2 regions of the Rhizobium sp. BK379 genome follow, and region 2 is predicted to be linked to the other one. Evidence: riboswitches for the same ligand, from Rfam matches in the RefSeq annotation. Region 2 holds a riboswitch; the other holds the start of a gene.
The links. A riboswitch is a leader RNA that binds a small molecule or an ion and turns the genes downstream of it on or off. The one in region 2 is predicted to bind thiamine pyrophosphate.
Positions count from the first base shown of each region.

Region 1: linked by a shared signal. The riboswitch ahead of thiM (hydroxyethylthiazole kinase) and the one ahead of FHT93_RS22280 (YkoF family thiamine/hydroxymethylpyrimidine-binding protein) in region 2 are both predicted to bind thiamine pyrophosphate.

Region 1 is NZ_JACIAD010000006.1:187,488-203,274, reverse strand. It holds gene FHT93_RS24925 (hypothetical protein) at 1-227, shown strand, start outside; gene FHT93_RS24920 (pyridoxamine 5'-phosphate oxidase family protein) at 437-871, shown strand; gene FHT93_RS24915 (DUF4139 domain-containing protein) at 953-2,710, opposite strand; gene FHT93_RS24910 (aldehyde dehydrogenase (NADP(+))) at 3,052-4,575, shown strand; TPP riboswitch at 4,723-4,821, shown strand; gene thiM (hydroxyethylthiazole kinase) at 4,873-5,673, shown strand; gene thiE (thiamine phosphate synthase) at 5,670-6,305, shown strand; gene thiD (bifunctional hydroxymethylpyrimidine kinase/phosphomethylpyrimidine kinase) at 6,302-7,114, shown strand; gene FHT93_RS24890 (GNAT family N-acetyltransferase) at 7,298-7,777, shown strand; gene FHT93_RS24885 (glycoside hydrolase family 3 protein) at 7,804-8,826, shown strand; gene FHT93_RS24880 (ABC transporter substrate-binding protein) at 8,871-10,517, shown strand; gene FHT93_RS24875 (ABC transporter permease) at 10,577-11,554, shown strand; gene FHT93_RS24870 (ABC transporter permease) at 11,556-12,434, shown strand; gene FHT93_RS24865 (ABC transporter ATP-binding protein) at 12,431-13,234, shown strand; gene FHT93_RS24860 (ATP-binding cassette domain-containing protein) at 13,231-14,130, shown strand; gene FHT93_RS24855 (hypothetical protein) at 14,200-14,880, shown strand; gene FHT93_RS24850 (alpha-hydroxy acid oxidase) at 15,072-15,787, shown strand, end outside.
Region 2 is NZ_JACIAD010000005.1:109,113-124,899, reverse strand. It holds gene atpD (F0F1 ATP synthase subunit beta) at 1-1,426, shown strand, start outside; gene FHT93_RS22315 (hypothetical protein) at 1,426-1,665, shown strand; gene FHT93_RS22310 (F0F1 ATP synthase subunit epsilon) at 1,665-2,072, shown strand; gene FHT93_RS22305 (sugar transferase) at 2,233-2,910, opposite strand; gene FHT93_RS22300 (acyltransferase) at 3,154-4,344, opposite strand; gene FHT93_RS22295 (ABC transporter substrate-binding protein) at 4,410-5,417, opposite strand; gene FHT93_RS22290 (ABC transporter ATP-binding protein) at 5,434-6,180, opposite strand; gene FHT93_RS22285 (ABC transporter permease) at 6,177-6,968, opposite strand; gene FHT93_RS22280 (YkoF family thiamine/hydroxymethylpyrimidine-binding protein) at 6,982-7,590, opposite strand; TPP riboswitch at 7,581-7,694, opposite strand; gene FHT93_RS22275 (NAD(P)H-dependent oxidoreductase) at 7,883-8,458, opposite strand; gene soxR (redox-sensitive transcriptional activator SoxR) at 8,540-9,004, shown strand; gene FHT93_RS22265 (SDR family oxidoreductase) at 9,092-9,862, shown strand; gene FHT93_RS22260 (metalloregulator ArsR/SmtB family transcription factor) at 9,964-10,305, shown strand; gene FHT93_RS22255 (LysR family transcriptional regulator) at 10,377-11,270, shown strand; gene FHT93_RS22250 (formate dehydrogenase subunit gamma) at 11,408-11,887, shown strand; gene FHT93_RS22245 (NADH-quinone oxidoreductase subunit NuoF) at 11,884-13,440, shown strand; gene fdhF (formate dehydrogenase subunit alpha) at 13,444-15,787, shown strand, end outside.

The DNA of each region.
Region 1 (15,787 bases), on a different contig from region 2:
CGAGAACGGCGGGTGATGCCCGGATCGTGGCGGCCGGGCGCGAGCTCGACTTCATGGAAGTCGATGCGGCACCTGCTGACGATGTCACCACGACGCATGCGAGCGCATTTCGCGACGACAAGCTTTACACGGTCGTCGAGATCGATCGAAATCGCACGGATGTCGTACGAGGTGTGATTGAAGGCGAAATCTCGGTTGATACGATCAGGCCTGTGCAGCCCGATTAAGTAAGGCGAGTATTTCGCGATGCTGGCTCCAAGGCCTCGCCTCCGTGAGCAAGCTTAGTTTTCCCGGATCCCGAGAATCGGCTGTTTCACTCGGTGTATCGGCGCCAGAAGCGCCGTACAGACCCATGGCATCGGGCGTTCAAGCGGGCCGCATATTCCATGGAACTTCGATCATCGCCGGTTGTTTTCACCTGGATTGGAGAACCACCATGGCATCAATGACAAAAGAAGAGCTGTCGAAGCATCTGAAGAAGCTGGATTTCTGCATGTTTTCGACACGTGGAGCCTCGAACCGGATCAGCACGCGGCCGATGAGCAACAATGGTGACGTCGAATATGACGGAGATTCCTGGTTCTTTTCCTATGCGGATACCCGCAAGATATCCGACATTCGGAAAGACAACGCGGTGCAGCTGACCTTCACTGCGCCACCGCATCTGCTCGGCAAACCGGGCATATTCATCGCGATCGATGGTAACGCTTCGCTCATCGAGGACGTCTCGGAATTCGAGCAACACTGGGTCAAGGGACTGGAACGATGGTTTCCCGAGGGCACCCAGACGCCTGGGCTTGCCTTGATCAGGGTTGCGGCGCGTTCGATCCAATATTGGGACGGTGAAGAAAACGGCAAAGTCGAGGTCTGAGATCCGCAAGCGATGCCTCACCGACGCTGATAGTGCCATCGGCGGCAGCAGGAATTGGCGCCCAACTTGTGCCCAGCCTATCTACAGACGAGCTACTGCTTCCCCGAGCTCCTTGCGAAGCTTTTCAAGCCGATCTCGCGCCTCGTCCCTTTGCGCCCGCAACGCCTTGATCGACTTCTCCTGTTCCGTCAGGTCCTGAAGGAACTGCTGCTTGAGCGGTGTGTCGCCGACAGAGGAAAGCAAGCCTGAAATCCGTGAGGATTCCGACGTTGCGTCTTCAATTGCCTGCATGACCGTAGCCAGGTCCCTCTCCGCTTCCTTTTGTGCCTTCCTTGCCGTCACAAGGCCCTGAAGTTTTAAGGCGATTTCCGGAGACGGCCCTTCATCGAGCCATTGCAGGATCACAGTGTCATCGATATCGGCAATCGCCTGCGTCTCGCTCTCGGCCATGCGCCATTCGATGGTCGTCGAAACCTTCCTGCCCGCAGGGACGATCACAGTTGCCCGCGCACCTTGCGGTGTCTCTTCCACGCCTTCGGACTTAACCAGTTCCCATCCTGCCATGCCCGGGTCTTCCGCGACAAACGTCCTGTCGGCATCAGCGCCCCAGACGGAGAAGGTCTTTCGCAGCCGTCGCTCCAGTGTGGCCTCGAGATAACCGTCCTTTACGATGACAGTTCGAAAGGAACTGGATATGGCGCTTGCCACTTCCTGCTCGATCTTCTGATCGGCGGCAAACGTCGCCTTTTCCACGCCGCCCGGCTTCACATTCCCTATGCGTGCGTCGCCGACATAACGCCCTTTGTCGTCATAGACTGCCGCCACCGCCGGCGGTAGCGAAGTCCCCGTGTCGTTGGTGAGCACGAGGGCTGCATCCGGATGTTGCGCACCATCGCGATAGAGAGCGACGAACTCTGCCTTGATCTCGCGATCCAAGATCGGCACGGAAATCGTCTCACCATTCTTCAGGTCGTATACGCCGGGAAGATCGAAGTTTGCGACCACGTCGCCCTCGTCGGCAGTCGCACCGATGGTAGCGGCTGGAGCAGCCTCAACTGGAGCAGGAGCCTCGGCCAGCGGCTTGTTCGCCAGCGCGCCTCCAAACTTGCTACGTTTGGCGCCTCCAAGGTCCAGATAGGCGAAATCCACTTCCGGGCGTGATGGCCATGCTCTGGCATACAGTCTCTGGCGAAGCGTCACGGGCTTGCCGGACGTCAGAGAAATGGAAACCCCGTGCCAATCCTCGCCGGAGGCATTCTCAAGGACTGCCCAGGCTTGCAACCGGGCTTTGCCGTTGGCGTCAACAATGATCCTGTAGGACGGCTTCCAGAGCGGGGCGGCCACGACATAGGAGATATCTACGGCCGCCGACGCCTTGCCTTCGAGCGCGATGGTGACGGCCCGGCTTCCCTGCACGCCGTCACTCGACAACAGTTCTGCGGCTCGGGAAATCATCTCGGCGTCTTTGGGATCGTCGAGCTTGTAGGCCATGGCGCCACCGATCTCGGCAACGTCGAAGGCGCCGCTGTCCAGCATCACGATCAGCCGTGCGCGTTGCTTCTCGCTCGCAGGCTCTACTCCGACGATGCGGCCCTTCACTCCGTTCGCAGAGACAGGCGCTCCTCTGAGAGACCGTAACACACCCGCCGCCGAATCCAGATCCTGCGGCTTGATCGGAAGCACCTTGAATGTTTCGTCCACCATGTCTGGGCCGGTGGTCGAAAGGCCCTTTACGGGCGCGGGCCCCGATACGACGAGGGTCTTGAGAAAGTCATCCATCTGATGTGTCGGCACGTCGATGACAGCATTGCCGTCCTCTCCGACATTGAGACTGCGCACATATTCGGCAACTCCGCCTGACGACAGCCGGATCGACTTGATCGTCCCGGTTTGGGCAAATGCGGTGTGGAGAGCAGTACTGCGGTAAGTGCCGCACAGACAACGGATGCGTGTTTCATGGAGCCCCCTCGATTAATCCCGAGCGAGAATGAGCGTAAAAAAGGGGCGGCATTTCGGCATACGATTGCTTTTCCGCAAGCTCGCGCCCAGCCCTTGTCGAGACGCGACCAAGTCTCTGCCGGAGATCTCCATCTTCGATGCGATATCGGGAAAGATGTCGTGAAATTGAGAAGACGAACGCCTATATACGTCGCTCGAATCTGTTTGAAAGGAAATCCGTCATGACTATCAATGGAAGCCTGCTCGTCGCGGGATCGGAGAAGCGCGGCACGCGCGGCGAGCTCTACGGTGTCGAAGCAGCCACGGGGACGGCGCTGCCCGTCTCTTTCGGTGGCGCCTCCGCCGAAGACGTCGAAGAGGCGACCAGGCTTGCATGGGAGGCCTTCGCGTCCTACCGGGAAACTGATCTCGAAACACGGGCTGCCTTTCTTGAAACCATCGCCAGCGAGATCGAGGCCATCGGCGACGAGCTGATCGTGCGGGCAATGGCGGAAACCGGACTTCCGCGCGGACGTCTCGAGGGCGAGCGCGCTCGCACGATGGGACAGCTACGGCTATTTGCGAAAGAGGTGCGCGAAGGCCGCTTCCAGGAGCTTCGCTTCGACGGCGCGGATCCCTCCCGCAAGCCGCTTCCGAAGCCTGACCTGCGCCTGCGTAACGTTCCCCTGGGGCCTGTCGCGGTTTTCGGCGCATCGAACTTTCCGCTCGCCTTCTCCGTCGCCGGCGGTGACACGGCATCTGCACTCGCAGCGGGATGCCCGGTCGTCGTCAAGGCGCATTCCGCTCACCCGGGCACATCGGAACTGGTCGGCCGCGCCGTTCAGCGCGCCGTTGCCAAGGCTGGTCTGCATGCCGGCACGTTTGCGCTCCTCTTCGATACCGGCTTCGAAGTCGGTCAGAAACTGGTGGCCGATGCCAGAATCCGCGCCGTCGGCTTCACGGGCTCGCGCCGCGGCGGCACTGCGCTGATGAAGATCTCTTCCGAGCGCAAGCAGCCGATCCCGGTCTATGCCGAAATGAGCAGCATCAACCCGGTCATCTTCTTCCCCAACGCGCTGAAAACCCGCGCGGCGGAAATCGCAACGGCTTTCGTAGGCTCGCTTGTCCTCGGTGCCGGGCAGTTCTGCACCAATCCCGGCCTCATTCTCGCCGTCGACAGCGAAGGCCTGGACACGTTCATTGCCAAGGCGCGGGAGCTTCTGCCCGATGTCGGCGCCCAGACGATGCTGACAGGTTCCATCGCCAAGGCATTCTGCGATGGCGTTGCCCGGCTGGAAAAACATCCTGAAGTCCGGCTCGTTGCCAATGGCAAGCCCGGCAGCGAATTCGAAGGCACGGCCGCCCTCTTCGAGACGACGGCTGCGGCATTCCTTGCACATCACGAGCTGCAGGACGAGGTCTTCGGTGCAGCCGGCCTTATCGTGCGCTGCCGTGATCTCGCCGAACTCGAGCGTGTCCTCGACGGCCTGGAAGGCCAGCTGACCGTTGCCCTGCACATTACGAGCGAAGACGAACAGGACGCCAAGCGCCTCGTTCCAAAGCTGGAAATGCTTGCCGGACGCTTGCTCGTGAACGGTTTCGGAACCGGCGTGGAAGTATCGCCCGCCATGGTGCACGGCGGCCCCTACCCGGCAACGGCCGATGGCAGATCGACCTCCGTCGGGACGCTCGCCATCTACAGGTTCCTGCGTCCGGTTTCGTATCAGGACTTTACGACGAACCTGCTTCCAGCGCCGCTGCGTTGATCAAGTAGAGCAGCCGGACCTTAACCGGCATCTGAAAATTGCACCACGGGCGCTCAGGCGGCCCGTGGTACGCATTGGCAAAACCTCAGTCTCAAAATCGTCATTTTGCCGATGACAGCGACGCCATTCTCTGCAAGAAAGAGTGCTGTTGAGAGACAGGGGCGCCCATTTGCGAAAGCGGGCTGAGAAGCACCCTTCGAACCTGAACCGGATAATGCCGGCGGAGGGAGTCGCTCGGGTCGCCATCTGCTTCATCGCATGATCGTTCCCGCGCCTGCCCCGCCTGAAAGGGGTACTATGGAGAACAAGACACCCGGAGCACTGTTAACGGCGATGCGGGCGAAGCCACCGCTCGTTCAGTGCATCACCAATTACGTGGCCATGAACATCGCCGCCAATGTGGTCCTTGCAGCGGGTGCATCGCCTGCCATGGTCCACGCCGCCGAAGAAGCTGGCGAGTTTGCCGCGATCGCCGGCGCTTTGACCGTTAATATCGGCACGCTCTCCACCCAGTGGATCGACGGCATGCATGCGGCGGCAAAGGCTGCAAACGCGAGCGGCAAACCTTGGGTCCTTGATCCGGTTGCCCATTATGCGACATCCTTCCGCCGCAAGGCGGTTGCCGATCTGCTGGCGCTTCGCCCGACGATCATCCGCGGCAATGCTTCTGAAATCATCGCGCTTGCCGGTGGCGAGAGCCGCGGCCAAGGTGTCGACAGCCGCGACCCGGTTGAGCAGGCAGAAGCTTCCGCGCGGCTGCTTGCCGAACGGCATGGCGCGGTCGTCGCGGTCACCGGCGTGGTGGATTTCGTGACCGACGGTGCGCAGGCGCTGCGCATTGAAGGTGGCTCGCCGCTCATGCCGCAGGTGACTGCGCTCGGCTGTTCGCTCACCTGCCTGACCGGCGCCTTTGCCGCCACCATTCCCGCCGATCCTTTCGCAGCCGCTGTCGCAGCACTTTCTGCCTTCGCGGTTGCCGGCGAAGAGGCGGCCAAGGATGCCGCCGGCCCCGGCTCCTTCTCCTGGCGCTTCCTCGATCAGCTTGCCGCGCTCGATGGAGCAAAACTCGATGCAAAAGTCAGGATCAACGCCGCATGAAACGCTTCGATCTTTCGCTCTATCTGGTCCTCGATCCCGATCTCTGCGCCGGTATCGGCATGGTCGAGACGGCGCGGCTTGCCGTTGCCGGCGGCGCCACGATGGTGCAGCTTCGTGACAAGCATGGCGGGACGGCAAGGATGATCGAGACCGGCCTGGCGCTGAAGGAGATCCTGAAGGGTACCGACGCTTTGCTCGTCATCAACGACGACGTCGAGGCAGCCATCGCGATCGGCGCCGACGGGCTGCATATCGGCCAGGATGACATGGGGCCAGGTACCGCCCGGGCGATGATCGGCCCGGACATGATCCTTGGTCTGTCAGCCGAGAGCGAAGCGCTGGCAGCGGCCATCGATCCCGCTATCGTCGACTATGCCGGAATCGGACCGGTCTTTGCGACACCCACCAAGGCAGACCACAAGCAGCCCATCGGCTTTGACGGGTTGGCGAGACTGGTGAAAACCGCCCCCGTTCCGACGGTTGCAATCGGCGGCTTGAAGAGCGAGCATGTCGCTTCCGTCTTCGCGGCCGGAGCCGATGGGCTTGCTGTCGTCTCGGCGATCTGCGGCACCCCGGATCCTCGGGCAGCGACGATCCGCATCGCCGAGGAAATCCGAAAGGTCCGCCGATGATCCACAACGTCCTGTCTATCGCCGGCTCCGATCCATCCGGCGGCGCCGGCATCCAGGCCGATCTCAAGGCTTTCTCAGCACGCGGCGTCTATGGCATGGCGGCGCTGACGGCCCTGACGGCGCAGAATACGCAAGGGGTGACGGGCGTGCATCTGGTGCCGCCTCACTTCGTCGCCCAGCAGATCAAGGCCGTCTTTGCCGATGTGCGTGTCGACGCCGTCAAGATCGGCATGATTGCCAATGCCGGCATTGCCGAAGCCGTTGCCGAAACGCTGGCGCCTCATCGCGGCATCCCCATCGTCGTCGATCCTGTCATGATCGCCAAGGGCGGAGCGGCACTCCTCGACCCGCAGGCTGTCGATGCGCTGACGAAACACCTGCTGCCGCTTGCGACGCTGCTCACCCCCAACCTGCCGGAAGCCGCAGCGCTGCTGCACGAAGAGGTTGCCGAAAGCCGCGAGCAGATGGCCTCGCAAGCCGAGCGCCTGCGAGCGCTTGGCCCTGCCGCTGTGTTGGTCAAGGGCGGTCATCTCGAGAGCAATGAAAGTCCCGACATATTGGCAACCGACTCCGGCCGGCATTGGTTCGAGGCGAAACGCGTCCCCACGAAGAATACACACGGGACCGGCTGCACACTTTCCAGCGCACTCGCCGCCGAGCTCGCAAAGGGTGCTTCGCCGCAAGCAGCTGTTTCGACTGCGAAAACCTATCTTGCGCAAGCAGTCGCTGCCGCGGGCGAGCTGGCAGTCGGCTCTGGCCATGGACCGGTTCATCATTTCCATGCCCTGTGGAAAGACGCCGGGCTCTAAGCCGGATCACAGACCCGATAATGCCCAGCGGCCCGGTTAAACCGGGCCGTTTTGTTTTGCCTACCCCCAGTTGAACCAGGATTGCCTGCCAAAAAGCCTGTTGACATGGCCGCTCGGATATCGAAAGTTATGTCATTAAAAAGGTATACATTCCGTAATAACGGAATAATTGGAGGAATTCGGGTGTCGGACCTGCTTGTGAGCTTATATTCCACGAAGCTCGCCGAACTGAAAGAGAAGGCCGGCTCCATCGGCATCGTGATCCGTCCAGCCCTGCCGCCGGAACTTCATGTCGTCGTTACCTGGGTGCGCGAACATTTCAGCGAGAACTGGGCAAGCGAAGTGAGCGTCGCCTTTTCCCGCCAGCCTGTCGCCTGCCTGATCGCCGTCGAGGATGGCAAGCTGCTCGGCTTTGCCTGCTATGACACGACCGCCCGCGGCTTCTTCGGCCCGACTGGCGTCGATCCGGCCGCACGCGGCAAGGGCATTGGCCTCGCCCTCTTTTCCGCCTGCCTGCAGACCATGAAGACGCTGGGCCACGCCTATGCCTTCATCGGCGATGCCGGCCCCGTCGATTTCTACGTCAAGACCGCCGGCGCGGTCGAAATTCCCGCCCCCGACAAGGGCATTTACGAAGGCATGCTGCGAAGCCAGCCGAAATGACCATCTGATACCGGAGTATTGAAATAGTGTCCTCGACCCCGCTCGCTCTCTTCGTCGGCCTTCCCAATCCGACGCTTTCGGACGACGAATTCGCCCTCTTCCGCGAGACCAATCCGCTCGGCCTCTTCGTCGGCCGCCGCAACCTGCGCAATCCGGAGCAGGCAAAGATCCTGATCGACCGTTTCCGCGAGGCCGTCGGCCGCGACGATGCGCCCGTCTTCACCGATCAGGAAGGCGGCCGTGTGCAGCACATGGATGCCGGCCCCTGGCCGCTTTTCCGCAGCTTCGGCCAGTTCGCCGAGCTTGCGCGCCATGACTTCGCACTCGGTAAGAAGGCGCTGCGTCTGTCCACCCAGGCCATGGGTGTGATGATGACCGAACTCGGCCTGTCGAGCGGCTGCTCGCCGGTTCTCGATCTCGTTTTCGAAACAACGAGCGCGGTGATCGGCGCCCGCTCCTTCGGCCCCGATCCGGATTTCATCGCTGCACTGGGCCGCGAAGTGGTCGATGGCCTGCTCGAAACCGGCAACATGCCGGTCATGAAGCATATTCCGGGCCACGGCCGCGCCACGCTCGATTCCCACAAGGAACGCCCTGTTGTCGACGCCTCGCGCGAGACGCTTGTTGCCACCGACTTCAAGCCCTTCGTGGCGCTGAAAGATACGCCTTGGGCAATGGTCGCCCATGTCGTCTACTCCGCTTACGATGCCGAGCTGCCGGCTTCCATCTCGCCGATCATGCATGACGTGATCCGCAAGGACATGGGTTACGACGGCGTTCTGATCTCCGACTGCATCTTCATGGAATCGCTGCAGGGCACTCTGCCAGAGCGCGTCGCTCAGGTTCTCGATGCCGGTTTCGACATTGCGCTTCACAGCCATGGCGACGTCAAGGAGAGCGAGGCTGCGGCCAAGGCCGCGCGCCCGCTGACGGAAGCCGCTCAGAAGCGTATCGCCGCCGGCAAGGCCCGCCTCGGCACTCTCAAAATCGACTATCGCGCTGTCCATGCGGAAGTCGAATCGATGTTTGCAAGCGCACTGGTCTCCTGACCAGCGCGCGTATTCTTCACCTCATAAGAAAAGGGGAATTTGTAATGAAGAAATATCTTTTAGCGGCTGCAGCCCTGACGATGCTATCGGGCTCGGCCGTCGCGCAGACCGTCCTGACGGCCAATATCGAGCCGGCAACCACCTGGGTGCGCAACTTCAACCCGTTCAATCAGACTTCGTCGCGTCAATCGACCCTTGACTTCATCTATGAGCCGCTGGTCATCTTCAACCGCTTCGACAGCAACAAGCCGGTCTATCGCCTGGCCGAAAGCTTCAAGCTCTCCGACGACCTGAAGAGCATCGATTTCAAGCTGCGTCCGAACCTGAAGTGGTCGGACGGCCAGCCGCTGACCTCGGCCGACGTGAAGTTTACCTACGACTACCTGAAGAAGTTCCCGGCCCTCGACTTCGTCAGCATCTGGACCTTCATCACCGATGTACAGGCGGTCGATGGCCAGACGGTCCGCTTCACGCTCGCCAATCCAAGCTCGCTTGCCGCCGAACAGCTGTCGCAGCTGCCGATCGTGCCCGAGCATGTCTGGAAGGATGTTGCCGATCCGGTCACCTACGCCAACGAAAACCCCGTCGGCAGCGGTCCGCTGACCGAAGTGCCGCGTTTCACCGGCCAGACCTATGACCAGTGCCGCAACCCGAACTACTGGGATGCCGAGCATCTGAAGGTCGATTGCATGCGCTTCCCGCAGCTTGCCGACAACAACCAGATCCTGACGGCAACCGCCGACGGCACGCTTGACTGGGGCGTCTCCTTCATTCCCGATATCGACAATGTCTATGTCTCGAAGGATCCGGCGCATTATCACTACTGGTATTCGCCGAGCAGCATGGTCGCCTTCCTGTTCAATCTCGAAACGTCCAACGAGGCCAACAAGAAGGCCTTCAATGACGTGAAGTTCCGCCGTGCGGTCTCGATGGCGCTGGATCGCAAGACGATGATCGATGTGGCTGGCTACGGCTACCCGACGCTGAACGAAGACCCAGGCCTGATGGGCGAGCTCTACAAGAGCTGGGCGGACCCGTCCGTCAAGGCCGACTTCGGCAAGTTCGCCGCCTATGACGCCGATGCCGCCAAAGCGCTGCTCGACGAAGCCGGCTATGTCGACAAGGACGGCGACGGCCTGCGTGACAATCCTGACGGTTCGAAGATCTCCTTCTCGATCATCGTTCCGAACTCCTGGACGGACTGGATCGACACGGTCAATATCGCGATCGAAGGCATGCAGGCAGTCGGCCTTGATGCCAAGATCGAGACCCCGGAAGAAGCCGTCTGGACCTCCGATCTCATCGACGGAAAGTTCGATGCGGCGATCAACAGCCTGCCGGCTTCGGCCTCGCCCTATTATCCCTACAAGCGCGCCTTCAGTGCTTCGGACAAGGGCAAGACCCGCTTCACCGCACAGCGCTGGTTCAACCCGGAAGTGGAAGACCTGGTCACCCAGTTCACCCACACGGCCGATCTCGACAAGCAGAAGGAAGCGATGAACAAGGCTCAGCGCATCGTTGCCGAAAACATGCCTGTCATCCCCGTGTTCAACAACCCGAACTGGTATCAGTACAACACCAAGCGCTTCACTGGCTGGTCGACCAAGGAAAACCCCTTCGTCAATCCGTCCATCTCGCGCACCAACCCGGCACGTCTTCTGAACCTGCTGGCGCTCGAACCGGTCAAGTAAGCCATTAGAAAAGCTGGGAGCGGCGCGGCAAGCGCCGCTCCCGTTTTGACGGAGTCCCCATGGCCTTTCTGCTACGCCGCCTCGCTTTTTACCTGGCGGCCTTCATCGCGGCAGCGACGATCAACTTCTTCCTGCCCCGGCTGATGCCGGGCGATCCCGTGCGCATCATGTTTTCGAGCGCGGGCACCGAACTGCCGCCGGAAAGCCTGCAGGCGCTGAAGCTGACTTTCGGCTTCGTCGACGGGCCGCTCTGGCAGCAATATCTCACCTATCTCGGCAGCATCTTCACCGGCGATCTCGGCCGCTCGATCAAGTATTTCCCGCTGCCGGTCACCTCGGTCCTCGGCCACGCGCTGGTGTGGACCGTCGGCCTGATGGGCACGGCGACGATCATCAGCTTCGCGCTCGGCACCTTCCTCGGCATTGTCGCCGCCTGGCGGCGCGGCAGCAAATTCGACGTCATCGTCTCGATCGGCGCGATCTTCGCGACATCGGTGCCCGCCGTCGTCACCTCGCTGATCGTGCTCTTCTTCTTCGGCTTCACGCTTGGCTGGTTCCCGAACGGCTATGCTGCCGATCCCTCGCTCGATCCAGCCTTCAGCTTCCAATATGTGGGCAGTGTCGCCTATCACGGCGTCCTGCCGATGATCACACTCTGCACTGTGCTGGTCGGCGGTTTTACCGTCACCATGCGCAACAACATGATCAACCTGCTCGGCGAAGACTATATCGTCATGGCCCGCGCCAAGGGCCTCTCCGACCGGCATGTGATGCTCTGGTATGCGGCCCGCAATGCGCTGCTGCCGACCGTCTCGAGCCTGGCGATCGCCATCGGCACCATTCTCGGTGGCTCGCTGGTGACCGAGGTCGTCTACAACTATCCGGGCCTCGGCAACATCCTCTACCAGGCGATCCTTGCGCGCGATTATCCCGTCATCCAGGGCCAGCTTCTCATCATGACCGCGACCATGCTGATCGCCAATTTCATCGTCGATGTCAGCTATGTGCTGCTCGATCCGCGACTGAAGGGAGCGTGAGATGAAGAGCCTGCTCCGCAATCGAAAGGCGCTGATCGGCCTCGCCATCATCGCCTTCATCGTCATCGTGGCGATCGCAGCACCGTTGCTGACGCATTACGATCCCGCCGCCCGCACCGGCCGTCCGCACCAGCCGCCGTCTGCCGAACATATTCTCGGTACGACGCGTATCGGCCAGGATGTCTTCGCCCGGATGATCTATGGCGCGCGCACCTCGCTTGCCGTCGGCTTCGGCGCCGGCCTGCTGATCACCGCCGTCGGCACGGCGCTCGGTATCATCTCCGGTTATCGCGGCGGCAAGACGGACGAAGTCATCAGCTTCTTCACCAATATGGTGCTCGTCGTGCCGAACCTGCCGCTGTTGCTCGTTCTCGCAGCCTTTATCGGCCAGGCGAGCCCGATCGTCATCGCCCTCATTCTCGGTGGCACATCCTGGGCCTGGGGTGCGCGCGTGACCCGTGCCGAAACGCTCTCCGTCAAGCAGAAAGACTATGTCAAATCGGCGGAGATGATGGGCGAGCCGCAATGGCGCATCATGACGTTCGAGATCTTCCCCAACGTGATTTCCATCGTCGGCATCAATTTCATCGGTAGCGTCATCTTCGCGATCATCACCGAAGCGACACTGGAATTCCTCGGTCTTGGCGACCCGCGAGTCGTCTCCTGGGGCACCATGCTCTACAACGCACAGAAGGCCTCCGCGCTTTCGGTCGGTGCCTGGTGGGATATCCTCACACCCTGCTTCGCGCTCGCCTTCCTTGGCATCGGCATGTCGCTCCTGAATTTCGCCGTCGATGAGATCGCCAATCCGCGGCTGCGAACCGGCAATCATCTGAAGCGCTGGTCCCTGCTCATCCGCTCCGGGGAGGGCCGCCTGTGAACCAGCCGCTACTTTCGGTCAAAAACCTCACGATCGACTATATCGGCGAAGAGAAGGATTTCCGCGCCGTCGATAACGTCAGTTTTGACGTCGCCCCTGGCGAAGTCTTCGGCCTTGCCGGCGAATCTGGCTGCGGCAAGAGCACGATTGCCTTTGCCATCAGCCGCCTGCACAAGCCACCCGCGCTGATCCGCAAGGAGAGCCGAATCATGCTTGCCGGCCGTGACGTTCTGGACCTGGACCCGAACGCGCTTGCCGCCTTCCGCTGGCGCGAAGTCGCCATGGTCTTCCAGAGCGCCATGAATTCGCTGAACCCGGTGCTGCGCATCGAAGATCAGTTCTATGACGTGTTGCGCACCCACAAGGGCATGACGAAAGCCGAGGCGCGCGAGCGCACGGCCGAGATGCTGCGGCTCGTCGATATCGCGCCGGAACGCATGCGCAACTATCCGCATCAATTCTCCGGCGGCATGCGTCAGCGCATCGTCATCGCCATCTGCATGGCACTCGATCCGAAGCTCGTCGTCATGGACGAGCCAACGACGGCGCTTGATGTGGTCGTGCAGCGCGAAATTCTGCAGCGCATCAACGAACTCCGAAAGCAGTTCGGCTTCTCGGTGCTCTTCATCACCCACGATCTCGGACTGATGGTGCAGTTCTGCGACCGCATCGGCATCATGCTCCAGGGCAAGCTCGTCGAGCAGAACGAAGCCGAGGCAATCTACAAGACGCCGCAGCACGAATACACGCGGAAACTCTGGGCCTCCTTCCCCTCGCTTCACGGAGGCGTGCTGCTATGAGCGATGCCATCCTCGCACTCGACAAGGTCACCAAGACCTTCGGCCACGGTGATTCCGCCGTCCATGCTGCACGCGCCATCTCCTTTTCGCTGCACGCCGGCCGCGCGCTGGCGATTGTCGGCGAATCCGGCAGCGGCAAAACCACCTGCGCCCGCATGGCGATGCGTGAATATTCGCCGACGTCAGGGCAGATCCTCTACAAGGGCCGCCCCGTCGAAAACGCCAAGGCCGACGAGATCGCCCGCTATCGTCGTTCTGTACAGATGATCTTCCAGGATCCATTCGCCTCGCTGAATCCGGCCCACACGATCACCCATCACCTGCAGCGGCCGCTGAAGCTGCACCAGCCTGACATACGCGGCAAGCAGATCGATGCGACCGTGCGTGAACTGCTCGAACGCGTGAAGCTCGATCCCGATATCGTCGCGCCGAAATATCCGCACGAGCTTTCGGGCGGTCAGCGCCAGCGCGTCAATATCGCCCGCGCCCTTGCCGCCCAGCCGGAAGTGATCGTCGCCGACGAGCCGACCTCGATGCTCGACGTTTCCGTGCGTCTCGGCGTTCTCAATCTCCTGAACGAGATGAAGAAAGAGATGAATCTCGGCCTGCTCTACATCACCCACGATATCGCCACCGCCCGCTATGTGGCCGAAGATATCGCCGTCATGTATTCCGGCCAGATCGTCGAATGGGGCAATACGGCCAAGGTGATCGACAATCCGCTGCATCCCTATACCCGCTTGCTGCTCTCGGCCGTACCGGACCCGGACGTGCGCTTCGACGATCCGCGCACGCGCCTGCAGCCGCAGGAGGTGGACGATATCCGCCGCCGTTCCGCCGCACCGCAAGAGCAGGTGGTCGAGCATGAGCCTGATCATTTCGTGCGTTTGGTCTGAGCAAGGCTTGCTGGCTTCGACCGTCGCCCTATGCTAGGGGACGGTCCCTTTCAGCGAGACGAAACTGCCATGCTTCCCTGGATCCAGCTCGATTCCGCGACCATCCCCGGCGACGGTGGAGAGCTGCGGCTAAAGCAGCGCGGCAGCGAATTTTCCATCATGCTCGGCACCAACGAACTGATGAACAGCCGCCTCAGCGGCTCGGAAGAGGCGCTTGCCACACTCTCCTTCGAGCGGGTCAAATCGCATCCGAAGCCGAAGATCCTGATCGGCGGGCTCGGCATGGGCTTTACCCTGCGGGCCGCTCTTGCGGTCGTGCCCGAGGATGCCGCTGTCGTCGTTGCCGAACTGATTCCGGAAGTCGTTGCTTGGGCACGCGGTCCGATGGCGGAGGTCTTCAAGGGCTGCCTCGACGATCCGCGCGTTTCGATCCACCAGGGCGATGTCGGCGAGGCGATCCGCGCTGAAAAGGCGGGTTGTGACGCGATCCTTCTTGATGTTGATAACGGCCCCGACGGCCTGACCCGCAAGTCCAATGACCGGCTCTACGATTATGCCGGGCTCAAATCCGCCCGAGAGGCACTGCGTCCCGGCGGCGTGCTGGCCGTCTGGTCCTCCGGGCCGGATGCGTCCTTCACGCGGCGCCTGAAAGATAGCGGTTTTGCCGTCGATGCGGTCAATACGCGGGCCAACGGCAAGCGCGGCGGCGCGCGCCACGTCATCTGGCTCGCAGTCAAGCCCGGCCGCTGACCGACCCCCGGCAATAAAATGCATCTATATCAGCAAAGGCGACGGATGCGTGCGCAAGAGAGCTTGAGATTGGTGCGGTAATAATCGTATCCCATAGATCACGGATCGCGACGACGAGGAGGTCTCGCGGCCATTCATCGGCCGAGCCGCATGCGGAGGCATGACGCGCCGGCCCTCGATTGGATACGGGTATGCGCCTTTCAGACTGCCATAACTTCCACGATTTCCGCCGTCTCGCCAAGCAGCGCCTTCCGGGGCCGATCTTCAACTATATCGACGGCGCCGCGGATGACGAGGTGACTTACAGGCGCAATACCTCATCTTTCGAAACCTGCGATCTTCTGCCGAGCGTGCTGCGGGGCGTCAGCGATGTCGATATGTCGGTCACCGTCATGGGCCAGAAGCTCGCCATGCCGGTCTATTGCTCACCGACGGCGTTGCAGCGGCTCTTCCATCACGAGGGCGAGCGTGCGGTCGCCCATGCGGCCGGCAAGTTTGGCACGATGTTCGGGGTTTCCTCGCTCGGCACGATCAGCCTGGAAGAGGCGCGCAAGATCAGCAGCGGGCCACAGGTCTACCAGTTCTACTTCCATCGGGATCGCGGCCTCAATCGTGAAATGATGGCGCGGGCGAAGCAGGCGGGCGTGCAGGTGATGATGCTGACCGTCGACAGCATCACCGGCGGCAATCGCGAGCGCGACAAGCGCACCGGATTTGCCATCCCGTTCAAGCTCAACCTGTCAGGCATGGCGCAGTTTGCCGTCAAACCGGCCTGGGCAATCAACTATTTCACCCATGAGAAATTCCGCCTGCCGCAACTCGACAGCCATGTGGACATGGGCAGCGGCACCATGTCGATCAGCCGCTACTTTACCGAGATGCTCGACCCCGCCATGAACTGGGACGA
Region 2 (15,787 bases):
AGCTACCCCCAAGACCGGCTCTGTCGGCAGAGTCACACAGGTTATCGGCGCCGTCGTCGACGTTGCTTTCGAAGGCGAACTGCCGAAGATCCTGAACGCGTTGGAAACCGACAATAACGGTAACCGTCTGGTTCTCGAAGTTGCTCAGCACCTCGGCGAAAACGAAGTTCGTACCATTGCGATGGACTCGTCCGAAGGTCTCGTTCGCGGCCAGCAGGTTACCGATACCGGCGCTCCGATCTCGGTTCCGGTTGGCAACGAAACGCTCGGCCGTATCATGAACGTCATCGGCGAGCCGGTCGACGAAGCTGGTCCGCTGAACACCGCTCACAAGCGCGCCATCCACCAGGACGCCCCGGCTTATGTCGAGCAGTCCACGGAAGCGCAGATCCTCGTCACCGGCATCAAGGTGGTCGATCTTCTTGCTCCCTATGCAAAAGGCGGCAAGATCGGCCTGTTCGGCGGCGCAGGCGTCGGCAAGACCGTTCTCATCATGGAACTGATCAACAACGTCGCCAAGGCGCACGGTGGTTACTCGGTCTTCGCTGGCGTGGGTGAACGTACCCGCGAAGGCAACGACCTCTACCACGAAATGATCGAATCGGGCGTCAACAAGCATGGCGGCGGCGAAGGGTCGAAGGCTGCGCTCGTTTACGGCCAGATGAACGAACCGCCGGGCGCCCGCGCTCGCGTCGCTCTGACCGGTCTGACGGTTGCTGAACACTTCCGCGACCAGGGTCAGGACGTTCTGTTCTTCGTCGACAACATCTTCCGCTTCACGCAGGCTGGCTCGGAAGTGTCGGCTCTGCTCGGCCGTATCCCTTCTGCTGTGGGCTATCAGCCGACGCTCGCAACCGACATGGGGCAGATGCAGGAACGCATCACCACGACGACGACGGGCTCGATCACCTCGGTTCAGGCCATTTACGTTCCGGCCGACGACTTGACCGACCCGGCGCCGGCAACCTCGTTCGCCCACTTGGACGCAACCACAGTTCTGTCGCGCTCGATCGCTGAAAAGGGTATCTATCCGGCCGTCGATCCGCTCGACTCCACCTCGCGCATGCTCGATCCGCTGGTCGTCGGCGACGAACATTATGAAATTGCCCGTAAGGTTCAGTCGACCCTGCAGCGCTACAAGGCCCTGCAGGACATCATCGCCATCCTGGGCATGGACGAACTGTCCGAAGAGGACAAGATCGCTGTTGCCCGCGCCCGCAAGATCGAACGCTTCCTGTCGCAGCCGTTCTTCGTTGCCGAAGTCTTCACCGGTTCGCCGGGTAAGCTGGTTGCTCTCGAAGACACGATCAAGGGCTTCAGGGGCCTCGTCAACGGCGATTACGACCATCTGCCCGAAGCTGCTTTCTACATGGTTGGCTCGATCGAAGAAGCCATCGAGAAGGCCAAGAAGCTCGCTGCCGCTTGATGAGCGACGCTCAGGACGAGATATTCTGCTGCGACACGCTCAAAAGTGTCGTGGCAGAGCTTCCTGAACCGGCCGCGCCGACCATCTACCGGGCCGATAATGGCGTGATGATGATGGTTGTCGGACTGGCTCAGACCGAGGAAGGTCTCGGTTATCTCGATCATGCGATGATGCACTGCCCGTTCTGCGGGACCAAATTGCAAGATGCAAAGGCCATAGCCGAGAAGGTAAGTCACTGATGGCTGACAATTTCAACTTTGAGCTCGTTTCGCCGGAGCGCCTGCTGCTGTCGGAGATGGTGACCGAGGTCGTCATTCCCGCCACTGAAGGCGAGATGACGGTCATGGCCCACCATGCCCCGACGATGACGACCATCAAGCCGGGCATCGTGAGTGTTCGTTCTTCTTCAGGCTCGAAGCAGGATTACGTTGTGTTCGGCGGTTTTGCCGACATCCTGCCGACGGGATGCACGCTTCTTGCTGAATCTGCCCTTCCGGTGGAGGAACTCAACAAGGACGAACTGACCCGCCGCATCGAAGCTGCGAAGCAGGAACTTGAGGATGTCGTGCATCATGAGCACAAGTCCAAGCTTGAGCATTTCATCATGGAAATGACCCGTCTGCAGGGCATGGTCGGTCAGGACTGATCGGTTCAGGTAGACATTCTGGATTGAACAAGAAAGCGGCCTTGAAGGCCGCTTTTTTTATCCGGAAACACGATGCATTTATGCTGAGGCGTGCTGCAAAAGCAAAAAGGCGGTGTTTCGCCGCCCGCCTGATCGATCTGGTCTGTGGAAACTCGGTATCTCAGAAACCGGTGCCGCCGCGCAGCTCGGAGAGCAGCGTGCCAAGCAGGATCTTCATATCCAGCCAGAGGCTGAAATTCCTGATATAATAGATATCGCTGGCGATGCGGGCGCGTGCCTCCGTCGGGCGTTCCGTCGGACCGCGCCAGCCGCGCGTCTGGGCAAGGCCGGTAATACCTGGCCGCATCAGATGGCGGTAATGATATTCAGGCACCAGTTCCTCGTAGAGCATGCCGGCCGCGCGCATGTTGATGGCGTGGCAACGGGGACCGACGAGCGACATATCGCCCTTAATGACGTTGAGAAGCTGGGGCAGTTCATCGATATTGGTTTTGCGCAAGAAGGCGCCGATCCGCGTCACGCGCCGATCACCCTTGACGGTTTGTTCGACGCCGGTGGGATCGCAGAGATCCGCCCGCATGGAGCGGAACTTGTAGACAGTGATCTTGCTACCCTTACGCCCCCAGCGAATCTGTCGGAAAAACACCGGGCCGCCATCGTCGATCACGATGAGGAGGGCGATAGTCAGAAGGACGGGGAACAGGATGATCAGTGCGCTCGCCGCTCCAAAAATGTCGAAAGCTCTCTTCAAGCCAAGCTGAAGCCAGCCTCCGCCATCCAATGAGGCAAAGCTTTCCGGCTGGCGAATATTGGAATTCGCTGCGTCGGGAGCCTTCATCTTCACTGTCTTTACTGAGAAAGCCGTGTCTTGAAGCTTATTTGAAGTAAACACGTTCATTAAGCAACGTCCGTGGAAATACTGGAATAGTGCGTCGCGCTGGCACAAATACATGGACCGGGTCGGTTTGTCACCCGCTTCTTTAATGTTTTCCTTACCCTAATTGAGCCAAATTTGGGAGTATTTCGAAATATGTCCCTGATATTTTTGGCTGGTTAGGAATTAACTATATTGCGTAAAGGCTTAATTCTTGCGCGTTATGCGTGCGGCGCGTCGTATTGCCTGCCGCTCGAGAGCGAAATAACTGAGGCTTGCGAGAAGAAAGACAATCGTCGTCGCAAGGGCAGAGCCAATAAGCCAATCGCGCAGGGGGTTGTCCTTACCGATCCCGAATATGGCCGGCGAGATCGTCTGCATCGTGGTCAGTACGATGTCCTGCCAGATGTAGATGCCGAAAGAGACGGTTGCCGTGAAGCGCACGAAGGCGTTGTCGAGCAACGCCGCAAGCAGGGTGGAGCGCGAGAGGGCAACCAGCGCAATCGCGGTCATGAGTGGAAACAGCGGAAAGACGTAAGGGATGCCGAGCCATCCATAGGCTTCCCACGGCCCTCCCGCCGAAAGCGGCAGCTGGAGGCCGGCGATGACCAGGCAGGCGAAGGCAATGATGTCGAACAGGATCTGACGCTTTGGCGGCAGTATCGTGTGAAGGCCCGCCGCGAGTGCACCGAGCGCAAAAATCGCGAAGAAACCGAAGGGATTGTAGTTCGGCATCCACTCCTTTGCGCCGCCCTGCATGCCATATTGCCAGCCACGATCAATCTCATTGGGAGGAACAAGCGTGCGGAAAGTCTCGTGGGCAAGCAGCGCCACAGCAATGATGGCGAGCCAGGCAAGGCGCGTGATCAGCGGAGTGCGGCGTTTTTCCGGGATAGCGAAAAGCCAAAGGAAACCAAGCGGCAGCAGCACATAGCTCGTTACTTCGAAGGATATGGACCAGAGCGGGCCGTTGCCTTCGACAGGAAAGAAGGTGCGCCAGTGCCACTGGCTCATGAACAGGAGACCGCTCACATAACGCATGACGAGTTCCGGCGTCAGCGCATGCCCGAGCAACGTGATGCTGAGGATAAAACCTGCGGTCAAAGCTACCCAATAGCCGGGCACGATGCGGGCCGCTCGACGCAGCACATAGGTGCGCAGGTCAGGCATTGCATAACCGGCATCAAGGGAATGCCAGAACGGCAAGGCCAGCAGAAAGCCGCTGAGGATAAAGAAGATCGCGACGCCGAAATTGCCGAAGCGCAGGGCGGTTAGCGCCGGCTGAAACCCTTCGGTCTTGTTAAGGTCGATGCGCAGAACAAGGTGGTGGATGAGGACAAGCAGGCAAGCGGTTGCACGCAAGAAATCTGCTCCGGCTACCCGGTCCTGCTGCTGCATGTCACTCCCTCGCTCCTTGCCGGACTTTGCAGCGGAAAGCTGCTGCCGGCAAGGGCGGGGTCATCTCAGCCAAGCAGATCGTTCGTGTAATAGGCGGAAAAGTCGGGCTTTTCCTTCAGCGCCGCACCATTGGCATCGAGCAGGATGCCATGGTCGAACAGGAACGTGCCGATCGCGTCGGCCTTGGCCGGATCGATGATGCCGATCGCGCCGTTGTCACCCTTGAGGAAACGACCTTCGACCAGGGCCTTTTGCGATGCCTTGACCAGTTCGGTATTCAGCAGCGCGCCGTTGCTGCCGGCAATCAGGAGATCGCAGGCCTCGTCCTGATTGTCGATCGAATAGGCATAACCTTTGAGTGTTGCCTGGACAAAGGCGCGGGCATTTTTCGGATTGGCCGAAAGATAGGCATCGCTGGACGCGATTGCGGTCGTCTGTTCGTCGGGAATTCCATGGTCGCTATAGCGCCAGCGTCCGACCTGCCGGTTCTCCAGCTGGGCGGCAATACCCTCCCAGGTGTAGATTTCCAGTGTAAAGTCCACCGCGCCGTTGTCGAGCGCCTCATAGGCCGAGGTGCCGAGCGTGACATTCTGGAAGGTGCCCTTGCCGCCGTCGTTGCGGATCATCGCAGAGACGAGTGCCTCCTCCCATGCGCCGCCGAAGCCGCCATAGGTCTTGCCGTCAAGATCTTTCGGACTCTTGATATCGTTGCGGCCGCCCTTGAAGATCAACCTGCCGGTTTCCGTCTGCACGACGGCATAGACGAGCTTCACATCGGCGCCGGCGGCGCGCTGGGTAAAGGTCTCGATCTCTCCGCAAATCCCGAAATCGGCAACACCATTTGCGACCAACGTGCCGGCACTCGTATCGGCATAGGGCAGGATCTCGACATCGATGCCGGCTGCCTCATAGAAGCCCTTCGCCTTGGCGACATAGATGCCGATATGGTTGGTGTTCGGCGTCCAGTCGAGCGCGATACGCACCTTGTCGGAGGATTGCGCGAAGGCGGTGCGGCCGGCAAGGCTTGCGGCCATGGCGGCAAAAAGGGTCTGTCGGCGGGTGAGAAGCATCAGGACCTCCTCAGGTTCTTTACGGATGGAGCAATGTTTGAAGAATTTCAGTTTCGATTGCCTGAGCAGCAGGGGAGCCGAGATCTGCAAGCGTCCGCGGTCTTGCGAGCGGCACTTCGAACTCCCTGATCACGGCAGCCGGACGGGCGGACAACACATAGATACGATCGGACAGGAAGACGGCTTCCCGTACGTCATGGGTAATCAGCAGGGCCGTCCATCGATGACCGGTCCACATTCCCTGCAGCCATTCCTGCATCTGGGTGCGGGTGAGCGCATCGAGTGCCCCGAAAGGCTCGTCGAGCAGCAGCATGTCCTGCCGCTGTATCACGGTGCGCAGCAAGGCCGCGCGCTGGCGCATGCCGCCCGAAAGGGCCGCGGGATAGTGATTTTCGAAGCCAGAAAGGCCGAAGCGTTCAAAGAGGGGGGCCGCCACGGCGCGCGCTTGGCTGCGGCGCATGCCGTGCACTTCGAGGCCGAGGATCGCGTTGTCGATGACGCTTCGCCACGGCATCAGCGCATCGCGCTGAGGCATGAAGGCGAATGCATGCGCGGCCTGCGAGAGCTGCATGCCGTCGAAGACAATCTCTCCCTTATCGGCCTGCAGCGCCTGTGTCAGTAGCCGCAGGATCGTCGACTTGCCGGAGCCGGATGGGCCGACGATCGAGACGAATTCACCTCTGGCGATATGAAGAGAAATGTCCTTCAGCACTTCCATGCCGTCGAAGGACTTCGACACATTCTTCAGCTCGAGCATCCCGTTCATCGGCGTTTCTCCGCAGGGGATTGCCAGGGCATGACGAAACGCTGCACCGCCAGGGTGAGGCCGAAGAGGCAAAGGGTCAGAAGGGCGCTGACGACGACGGCGGCGAGGACGAGGTCGGGTCGAAAATTGTTCTTGGCGTTGAGGATATAGATCCCGAGGCCGCGCGCGGCGCCCGCATATTCGGCGAAGATGGCGCCGACCACGGCATAGGTGATCGAAATACGCAGGCCGGCAAAGAAGAAAGGCATGGCGGAAGGGAGCCTTGCCAGGCAGAAGATGCGCCAGCGACTTGCCTTCATGGAACTCAGAAGCTCGGCGATATCCCTGTCCGTCGCTTCATAGCCCTGCAGCAGGGCGACCAGCAGCGGAAAGAAGGTAACGAGAGCGACGAGCAGAAGCTTCGGCAGCAGCCCGAAACCGAACCAGAGTACGACGAGGGGGGCGATCGCGACCAGCGGCAATGTCTGGCTGACGATGAAGAGCGGCAGCAGCGCACGGCGCATGAATGGCACGAAATCCATCAGGACCGACGAGGCGAAGGCGAAGACGAGCGACAAAGCAAAACCGCCGAGCGTCGCGCCGAGCGTCGGCCAGGTATTGTCGAGCAGCGCCTGCCTGTTCAGCCAGCCCTGTGTAAGGATGCGTGAAGGTGAGGGCAGGATCGAGGGCTTGATGCCGGAGAGATCGACATAGAACTCCCAGATAGCCAGGAAGGCAAGCATGGCGAGAATGGCGGGCAAGGCCCGCCTCAGTGGCGCAAATGTCGAATCCGGTTTCGATAGGGTCATGCCGTCAGGCGTCTCAGGCTTTGCTCGGGCTGTTCGCGGAGACCGTGATATCCAGTGTCACGTGACCTTCGGGATCGCCAAAGCGATAGAAAGCTTCTTGGATGGTCGCGAAGATCGCGCCGGCGTCACCGCGCAGCTTGGTGCAGAAATTCTTCGAGCGGTCGAATGTGCCCGAGCGCTTCAGGAAGTCGATGCAGCCGTAGATCTCGTCCATATGGGTGCCAGTTCCCATGACATAGAGAGAAAATTGGGCCGCCGTTGGTTGACCAGTCTCGGTCGTATCCCTGACTGCTGCGATCGCGGCCTCCACGCGCTCGGCGAGCGGCTCGGAGCGGCTTGAGGACAGGCCGGCGCCGCAGATCGCATCATCCGGTTCGCCGGGGCAGCCGCGCGAGATCGCGGCGGACAATACGCAATGCTCGCCACTTGCGGCAGCCGAAACGAAGAGGTCGCGCATGGCGGCAAACAGCACGTCCGGCGGGCCGACCATGAGCGTGGAAATATCATCGGTTTCGATGCGAAGATGATCGCGATAGGGCTCGAGAGCCTTGATCGCGTCAAGGATGATGCCGACGAAATTGCCGGACATCGGATATAGAGACACTTGTGCGCCGGAAAACATTTGGACCTCGCTCCGCTGGCATTACCCAGATCAGCTTTAAAGGGTCCGGAGGCATGCGCCTCACATCTCAGCCCCGGCAATTCGGAGCTCCCCCGTGAAATTGTGGCGGAAGCTATCACCCGGCCTGCGGTACCGCAACCGTAAAATTCCTACCCGGCTATGCGGTCGCCAAGAAGCGCGTGCAGTTCAGGCGCACTTTGTAAGGTACCCGAGGGGAAACACCCGGACGGAGGTCCTGTCCGGGTGTCCAGCCGGTCCGTACCTGCCAGAGACGGAGCCGGATGTCTTCGTCTCAGGCGGCGACGCCGGCATAGGGCGTGTCGCTGCGGGCGGCGACCAGCGCCTCAGTCCACCACTGCAGCTGGGACATCATTCGGGAAAGCCTGCGCAGAGCTTCCTGCGGATCCTGCAGCCGGCCCTCATTGTCGAAACGGCGCCAGGGGGAATTGAAACTCACGGCATCGCAGATCGTGACGGCGTGAAGCTCCGCAAAAACGAGGCGAAGTTGTTCGACTGCGCGCAATCCGCCGGATATGCCGCCATAACAGACGAAGGCGATCGGCTTTCCGTGCCAGGGTTCGGCGAAGAGATCGATGAGGAATTTCAGAGAAGCGGTAAAGCTGTGGTTGTACTCCGGCGTGACGAGGATGAAACCATCGGCCTGATGAAGCCTGTCCGCAAGCCGTCTTGCCTCCGGATGATGCGGTAAATGCTCTCGCGGCAGTGAAAATGCCAGCGGGTCGATGATGTCGATCTCGAATTGCGGAAAGCGGGCCAGCTCTCTTTCGAGCCACTTCACCACCCTGTCGCAGATACGTCCCTCGCGCGTGCTGCCGTAGATGACGGCAAGCCTCATGGGTTTGTGCATGCATTGCTCCTTCTTATCTCGGCTTTACGGCCTCGGGAGCGCAGTCTATAAAACCTCAACTAATATTGAGGTCAATGGGTCATGCAGCAGAATCCGGGATTCTCCTTGAGCAAACTTCTGACGGTGGGCGAGGTGGCAGAGCGCAGCGGACTTGCGGTTTCCGCCCTGCACTTCTACGAAGCGAAAGGGCTGATCTTCAGCATTCGCACGCGCGGCAACCAGCGGCGCTACGGCCGCGATGTGCTGCGGCGTCTCGGCATCATCAAGGTGGCGCAACGCGTTGGCATTCCGCTCTCCGAAATTCAGACTGCGTTCGAAACCCTGCCGCAGAGCCGTACGCCGACAGTCGAGGACTGGCAGAGGTTATCGACGCTCTGGAAGGACAATCTCGATATCCGCATCAGGCAGCTCAGCCTGTTGCGCGATCATCTGACGAGCTGCATTGGCTGCGGTTGCCTCTCTATCGACGCCTGCCCGCTGCGCAATCCCTTCGATGTACTTGGCAGACAGGGCGCCGGTGCGCGGCTGCTCGACCCGGGTGCCTAGACCTTCGGGCTTTCTTTTGGCTCATGCCCGCATATGTTAGGCGTGATAGCGCAAGCGGCGGACCGGCCCGCAAATGAGGAGAACTTCGTGTTTCATCCCAAATTATTCGAAAACCGCAATGTCGTCGTGACGGGTGCCGGCCGCGGAATCGGCCTCGAAGTTGCCCGACAGTTTCTGGATTGCGGTGCGCGCGTGCTTGTCCATACCGGGCGCGACGGGGAGCGCGAACTGCCGGATTTTCTGCTGACTGCCGAATCGGAACGCCGGGCCCTGCTTTTGCCGGCGGATTTCCTGCAGCAGGGTGGGGCTGCGAAGTTTGCGCAAGAGGCGCTCGATTTCTTCGACAAGGTGCATGTGCTGGTCAACAATGCCGGCACGATGCATGGGCGTTTTCCCGCCGGTGAACTGACCGATGCCGATTACGAGACCGTCGTGCGCCTCAACCAGACGTCGGTGGTGGAGCTCACCCGGGCCCTGCTTCCCGCGCTCCGGGCCGCGCAGGGTGCCGCCATCGTCAACACGGTCTCGATTTCCGCGATAACGGGCGGTAGTCCCGGTTCGGCGATCTATTCCGCATCAAAGGCCTTCGTCGCGACCTATTCGAAGGCGCTTGCCCGTGAGCTGGCGCCTGACGATATAAGGGTCAACTGCGTCTCGCCCGGTACGATCGATACCGATTTCCATGCACGCTATTCATCCCGCGAAAAACTGGAACAGACACGCAAGTCGATCCCGCTGCAGCGGCTCGGAACGTCGGAAGATTGCGCCCCGGCCTATCTCTTCCTGGCCGCGCCATCGTTGTCCGGCTACATCACCGGTCAGGTTCTGGAGATCAATGGCGGCCAGCTTATCTGCTGATTTGGTTGGACTTTTTTTGGTATTTGACGACTTTTGACCAATTCGCTTCTGCGAATATGATATTGTACTGATCTACCCTATTACCTCCTTCCGAGAAGCAGATGCCATTGCCTAAACCGAAGCTGGGCATGACCAGCCAGGACTTGCAGAAGCTTGCTGATAAAGCCCACGAGGCAAGTGATCTCCTGAAGGCGCTAGCCCATCAGACCCGGTTGCTCATCCTCTGTATCCTTTCGGAAGGGGAAAAAACGGTTGGCGAGATCGAGGATATCCTTGGTATACAGCAGGCTATGGTGTCTCAGCAGCTTGCGCGACTGAGGCTCGAAGGCCTCGTCAACACGCGTCGTGAAGGACGGCTCGTTTATTACAGCATGGGAAACGAAAGCGTTCTGGCTTTCCTCGAATCGCTGTTCAGTCTCTTCCCGGTTGTTGAAAAGGTCTGAAGCCGCGGCTCTTGCGAAGCGGCCTTCAAGCCGCAAAGATGGGCCTCATCCCGAATTCGGCAGGAGGCCGGATGATCGACAAGCTGGAATTCTTCATCGCACTCGCCAACGAGAAACATTTCGGTCGTGCGGCAGAGGAATGCGGCGTTTCCCAGCCCACGCTCTCGGCCGCCATTCGCCAGCTTGAAGATCAGCTGGGGGTCATGCTGGTGCAGCGCGGCTCCCGCTTTCAGGGGTTGACGCCCGAAGGCCAGCGCGTGCTCGAATGGGCCCGGCGCATTGTCGGTGACACGCGCACCATGCGCGAGGAAATGCGCGCCGCCCGCACGGGTCTCTCCGGCCATCTGCGCCTGGCTTCCATTCCGACCGCACTCGCCATGCTGTCGCGAATCACGACGCCCTTCCAGGAACGGCATCCCGACGTCACCTTTTCCATCGTCTCGCGCAATTCACTGCAGGTGCTGAGCATGCTCGAAAATCTCGAGATCGATGCCGGCATCACCTATCTGGAAAACGAGCCGCTCGGACGCGTCACCTCGGTGCCGCTCTATGCGGAACGCTATAATCTCATTACTGCCGCCGGCAGCCCGCTCTCGGATCGCGAGAGTGTGACGTGGCGTGAAGTGGGCGATCTTCGGCTTTGCCTATTGACGGCGGACATGCAAAACCGGCGTATCATCAACCGACATCTGGCCGAAGCAGGCGCGACAGTCCATCCGACGCTCGAATCAAACTCGATGATCGTGCTTTTTTCACATGTGCGGACCGGCCGCTGGGCGAGCATCATGCCTCATAACGTCGCGAAATCATTCGGTTTTCCTGTGGAGATCCGAATGATTCCGATCACCGAGCCGGAGGCGCACCATCTTGTTGGCCTTGTCGCTCCTTTTCGAGAACCTTTTACGCCGCTCGTCTCCGCCTTGTTGCATGAAGCAAGGACACTCGTTGAAGACGCCGAATTTTGATAGAAAAAAGCTATCAATCAACGAGACTGCTTTATTGATTGCGACCAGCTTCCCTGAGACAGTTCGATAGAATTCGCAATGACATGGGGAGTTTTGCGGTTTTCAAGGAATTCGCAGGTCGCAAGGGAGAGCTGCTGATGAACATACGTGTCGCCCAGGGCGATATCACCGGACGTATCCGCTCGATCGTTGACGATCTTCGATCCCTCGAAGGACCACTCCTGCCTATTCTGCATGAAGTCCAGGAGCAGTTCGGATACGTGCCGCAGGAAGCCTTGCCGGTTATCTCCGAGGAGCTCAACCTTTCCCGCGCCGAGGTCCACGGCGTCGTAACTTTCTATCATGATTACCGCGATCATCCCGCCGGCCGGCACGTGCTGAAACTCTGTCGCGCCGAGGCTTGCCAGTCGATGGGCGGCGATGCACTGGCCGAGCGTATCAAAACCCTGCTCGGCATCGATTTTCATCAGACGACACTCGACGGCAGCGTCACGCTTGAGCCGGTCTACTGTCTTGGCCTCTGTGCCTGTGCGCCAGCCGCCATGCTGGATGGCGAAGTGCATGGCCGGGTCGATGGCGAACTGGCTGCTGAGCTCGTTGCGGAGGCACGTCGATGACTGTGAAGATTTATGTTCCGCGCGATGCCGCAGCGCTCTCGCTCGGGGCCGAGAAGGTGGCAACGGCGATTGCCCAGGAGATCGTCGCCCGCGGCCTTGATGCGACAGTTGTGCGCAACGGCTCGCGCGGAGTGTTCTGGCTCGAGCCACTGGTTGAGGTCGAGGTTTCCGGGAAACGGATCGGCTATGGGCCGGTCAGGACGAAGGATGTCGCCGATCTCTTTGATGCGGGGTTGATGGAAGGCGGGATGCATGCGCTCTGTCTGGGGGAGGTCGAGGACCTCCCGTTCCTGAAAGGCCAGACCCGTCTCACCTTTGCCCGCTGCGGCATTACCGATCCGCTTTCGCTTGACGATTATGAGGCCCATGGCGGGCTTGCCGGCCTTCGCCGCGCCATTTCGATGCAGCCTGCCGATGTCGTCAAGGAAGTGACCGATTCCGGTCTTCGAGGCCGCGGTGGTGCGGGTTTTCCGACCGGCATCAAATGGAAGACGGTGCTCGATGCTGCCGGTTCTCGCAAATATATCGTTTGCAATGCAGATGAGGGCGACAGCGGCACCTTCGCCGACCGGATGATCATGGAAGGCGACCCCTTCGTGCTCATCGAAGGCATGGTGATTGCCGGGCTTGCGACGGGAGCCACGAAAGGCTTCGTCTATACGCGCTCGGAATATCCGCATGCGATCGCCACGATGACGGAGGCGGTGGAGATTGCCCGCAAGGCCGGCATCCTAGGCGCTTCGGTGCTCGGCTCCGGCAAGACCTTCGACATGGAGATTCGCACCGGTGCAGGCGCCTATGTGTGCGGCGAGGAAACGGCGTTGCTCAACAGCCTGGAAGGCAAACGGGGCATCGTGCGCGCCAAGCCGCCGTTGCCGGCCCATAAGGGATTGTTCAACTGTCCGACCGTCATCAACAACGTGATCTCGCTCGCATCCGTGCCCGTGATCATGGACAAGGGGGCGGCCTTCTATCGCGATTTCGGCATGGGTCGGTCGCGCGGCACCATTCCGCTGCAGATTGCCGGTAACGTGAAATATGGCGGGCTCTATGAAACCGCCTTCGGCCTGTCTCTCGGCGATATCGTCGAGAAGATCGGCGGTGGTACGGCATCGGGACGGCCGGTGAAGGCGGTGCAGGTGGGCGGGCCGCTTGGTGCCTATTTCCCGCGGGCTCTCTTCGACACGCCATTCGACTACGAAGCTTTTGCGGCCAAGGACGGATTGATCGGCCATGCCGGCCTCGTCGTTTTCGACGATACCGCCGATATGTTGAAACAGGCGCGCTTCGCCATGGAGTTCTGCGCGGTGGAAAGCTGCGGCAAGTGCACGCCCTGCCGCATAGGATCGACGCGCGGCGTCGAAACGGCGGACAAGATTGCCCAGGGCATAGAGCCCGAGAAGAACCGGGAACTGCTCGCCGATCTCTGCAATACGATGAAGTTCGGCTCGCTCTGCGCGCTCGGCGGGTTCACGCCCTATCCTGTCATGAGCGCCATGACGCATTTTCCGGAAGATTTTGCTCCGGTCCCTCTCATTGAAGCGGCGGAATAGGCCATGTCTCTCATTCATGAAATCGACTACGGAACGCCGGCTTCGAAATCCGAAACGATGGTGACGCTGACCATCGACGGCCGGCAGGTGACGGTTCCCGAAGGAACCTCGATCATGCGCGCCTCCATGGAGGCCGGCATTCAGGTGCCGAAGCTCTGCGCGACCGATATGGTCGATGCCTTCGGTTCCTGCCGTCTCTGTCTGATCGAAATCGACGGCCGCAACGGAACGCCCTCCTCCTGCACGACACCGGTGGCGTCCGGCATCGTCGTCCATACGCAGACGGAGCGGCTGAAGAATATCCGCCGCGGCGTCATGGAGCTTTATATCTCGGACCATCCGCTCGACTGTCTGACCTGCGCGGCCAATGGCGATTGCGAGTTGCAGGACATGGCGGGCGCCGTCGGCCTGCGCGATGTGCGCTATGGCTACGAGGGTGACAACCACGTCAAGGCGCGCAACAGCGGCGAGATCAATCTGAAATGGATGCCGAAGGACGAGTCCAATCCGTACTTCACCTATGATCCGTCGAAGTGCATCGTCTGCTCCCGCTGCGTTCGTGCCTGCGAGGAAGTGCAGGGCACCTTCGCGCTGACGATCGAAGGGCGCGGGTTCGGCTCGCGTGTTTCGCCCGGTATGCACGAGCATTTCGTCGATTCCGAATGCGTCTCTTGTGGTGCCTGCGTGCAGGCCTGCCCGACGGCGACGCTGACCGAAAAATCAGTCATCCGCATCGGCCAGCCGGAACATTCGGCCGTCACGACCTGCGCCTATTGCGGTGTGGGCTGCTCATTCAAGGCGGAAATGCGCGGCGAAGAGCTGGTGCGCATGGTGCCGTGGAAGGATGGTCAGGCAAACCGCGGCCATTCCTGCGTCAAGGGCCGCTTTGCCTATGGATATTCGACCCACAAGGACCGTATCCTCAATCCGATGATCCGCGAGAAGGTGACGGATCCCTGGCGCGAGGTGACCTGGGACGAGGCCTATGCGCATGTGGCTTCCGAGTTCCGCCGCATCCAGTATCAGTATGGCCGTGAAGCGATCGGTGGCATCACATCGTCCCGCTGCACCAACGAAGAGACTTACCTTGTCCAGAAGCTGATACGCGCCGGCTTCGGCAACAACAATGTCGATACCTGCGCCCGCGTCTGCCACTCTCCGACAGGTTATGGGCTGGGCCAGGCTTTCGGCACCTCGGCCGGCACACAGGATTTCGACAGCGTCGAGCATTCCGATGTGGTCATTATCATCGGTGCCAATCCGACCGATGGCCATCCAGTCTTCGGTTCGCGCCTGAAGAAGCGGTTGCGGCAGGGCGCCAAGCTGATCGTTATAGATCCGCGTCGCATCGATATCGTCCGCTCGCCGCATGTCGAGGCATCCTTCCATCTGCCGCTGAAGCCCGGCACCAATGTCGCAATCATGACGGCGCTGGCGCATGTGATCGTCACCGAAGGCCTCTACGATGAGAAATTCATCCGTGAGCGTTGCGACTGGTCGGAGTTCGAGGATTGGGCGGCTTTTGTCTCCGAGCCGCAGCATAGTCCGGAAGCCGTCGAGAAATTTACCGGCGTCAATCCGGAAGATGTGCGCGGCGCTGCACGGCTTTTTGCGACCGGCGGCAATGGCGCCATTTATTACGGTCTGGGCGTCACAGAACACAGCCAGGGCTCGACGACGGTCATGGCAATCGCCAACCTTGCCATGGCAACCGGCAATATCGGCCGTCCAGGCGTCGGTGTGAATCCGCTGCGCGGCCAGAACAATGTGCAGGGTTCCTGCGACATGGGGTCCTTCCCGCATGAGCTGCCGGGCTATCGCCATATCTCGGACGATGCGACGCGCGATATTTTCGAAAAGCTCTGGGGCGTGAAGCTCAACAACGAGCCGGGCCTGCGTATTCCGAACATGCTGGATGCCGCCGTCGATGGCTCCTTCAAGGGCCTCTACATTCAGGGTGAGGATATTCTTCAGTCCGATCCGGACACCAAGCATGTCGCCGCCGGTCTTGCCGCCATGGAATGTGTCGTGGTGCAGGATCTCTTCCTGAACGAGACTGCGAACTATGCGCATGTCTTCCTGCCGGGTTCGACCTTCCTGGAAAAGGACGGCACCTTCACCAATGCCGAGCGCCGCATCAACCGCGTGCGCAAGGTCATGACGCCGCGCAACGGCTATGCGGACTGGGAAGTGACACAGAAGCTTGCTCAGGCAATGGGCCTCGACTGGCACTATACGCATCCGTCCGAGATCATGGACGAGATTGCCGCAACGACTCCGAGCTTCGCATCGGTCTCCTACGACTATCTCGAAAAGATGGGCTCGGTTCAGTGGCCCTGCAACGAGA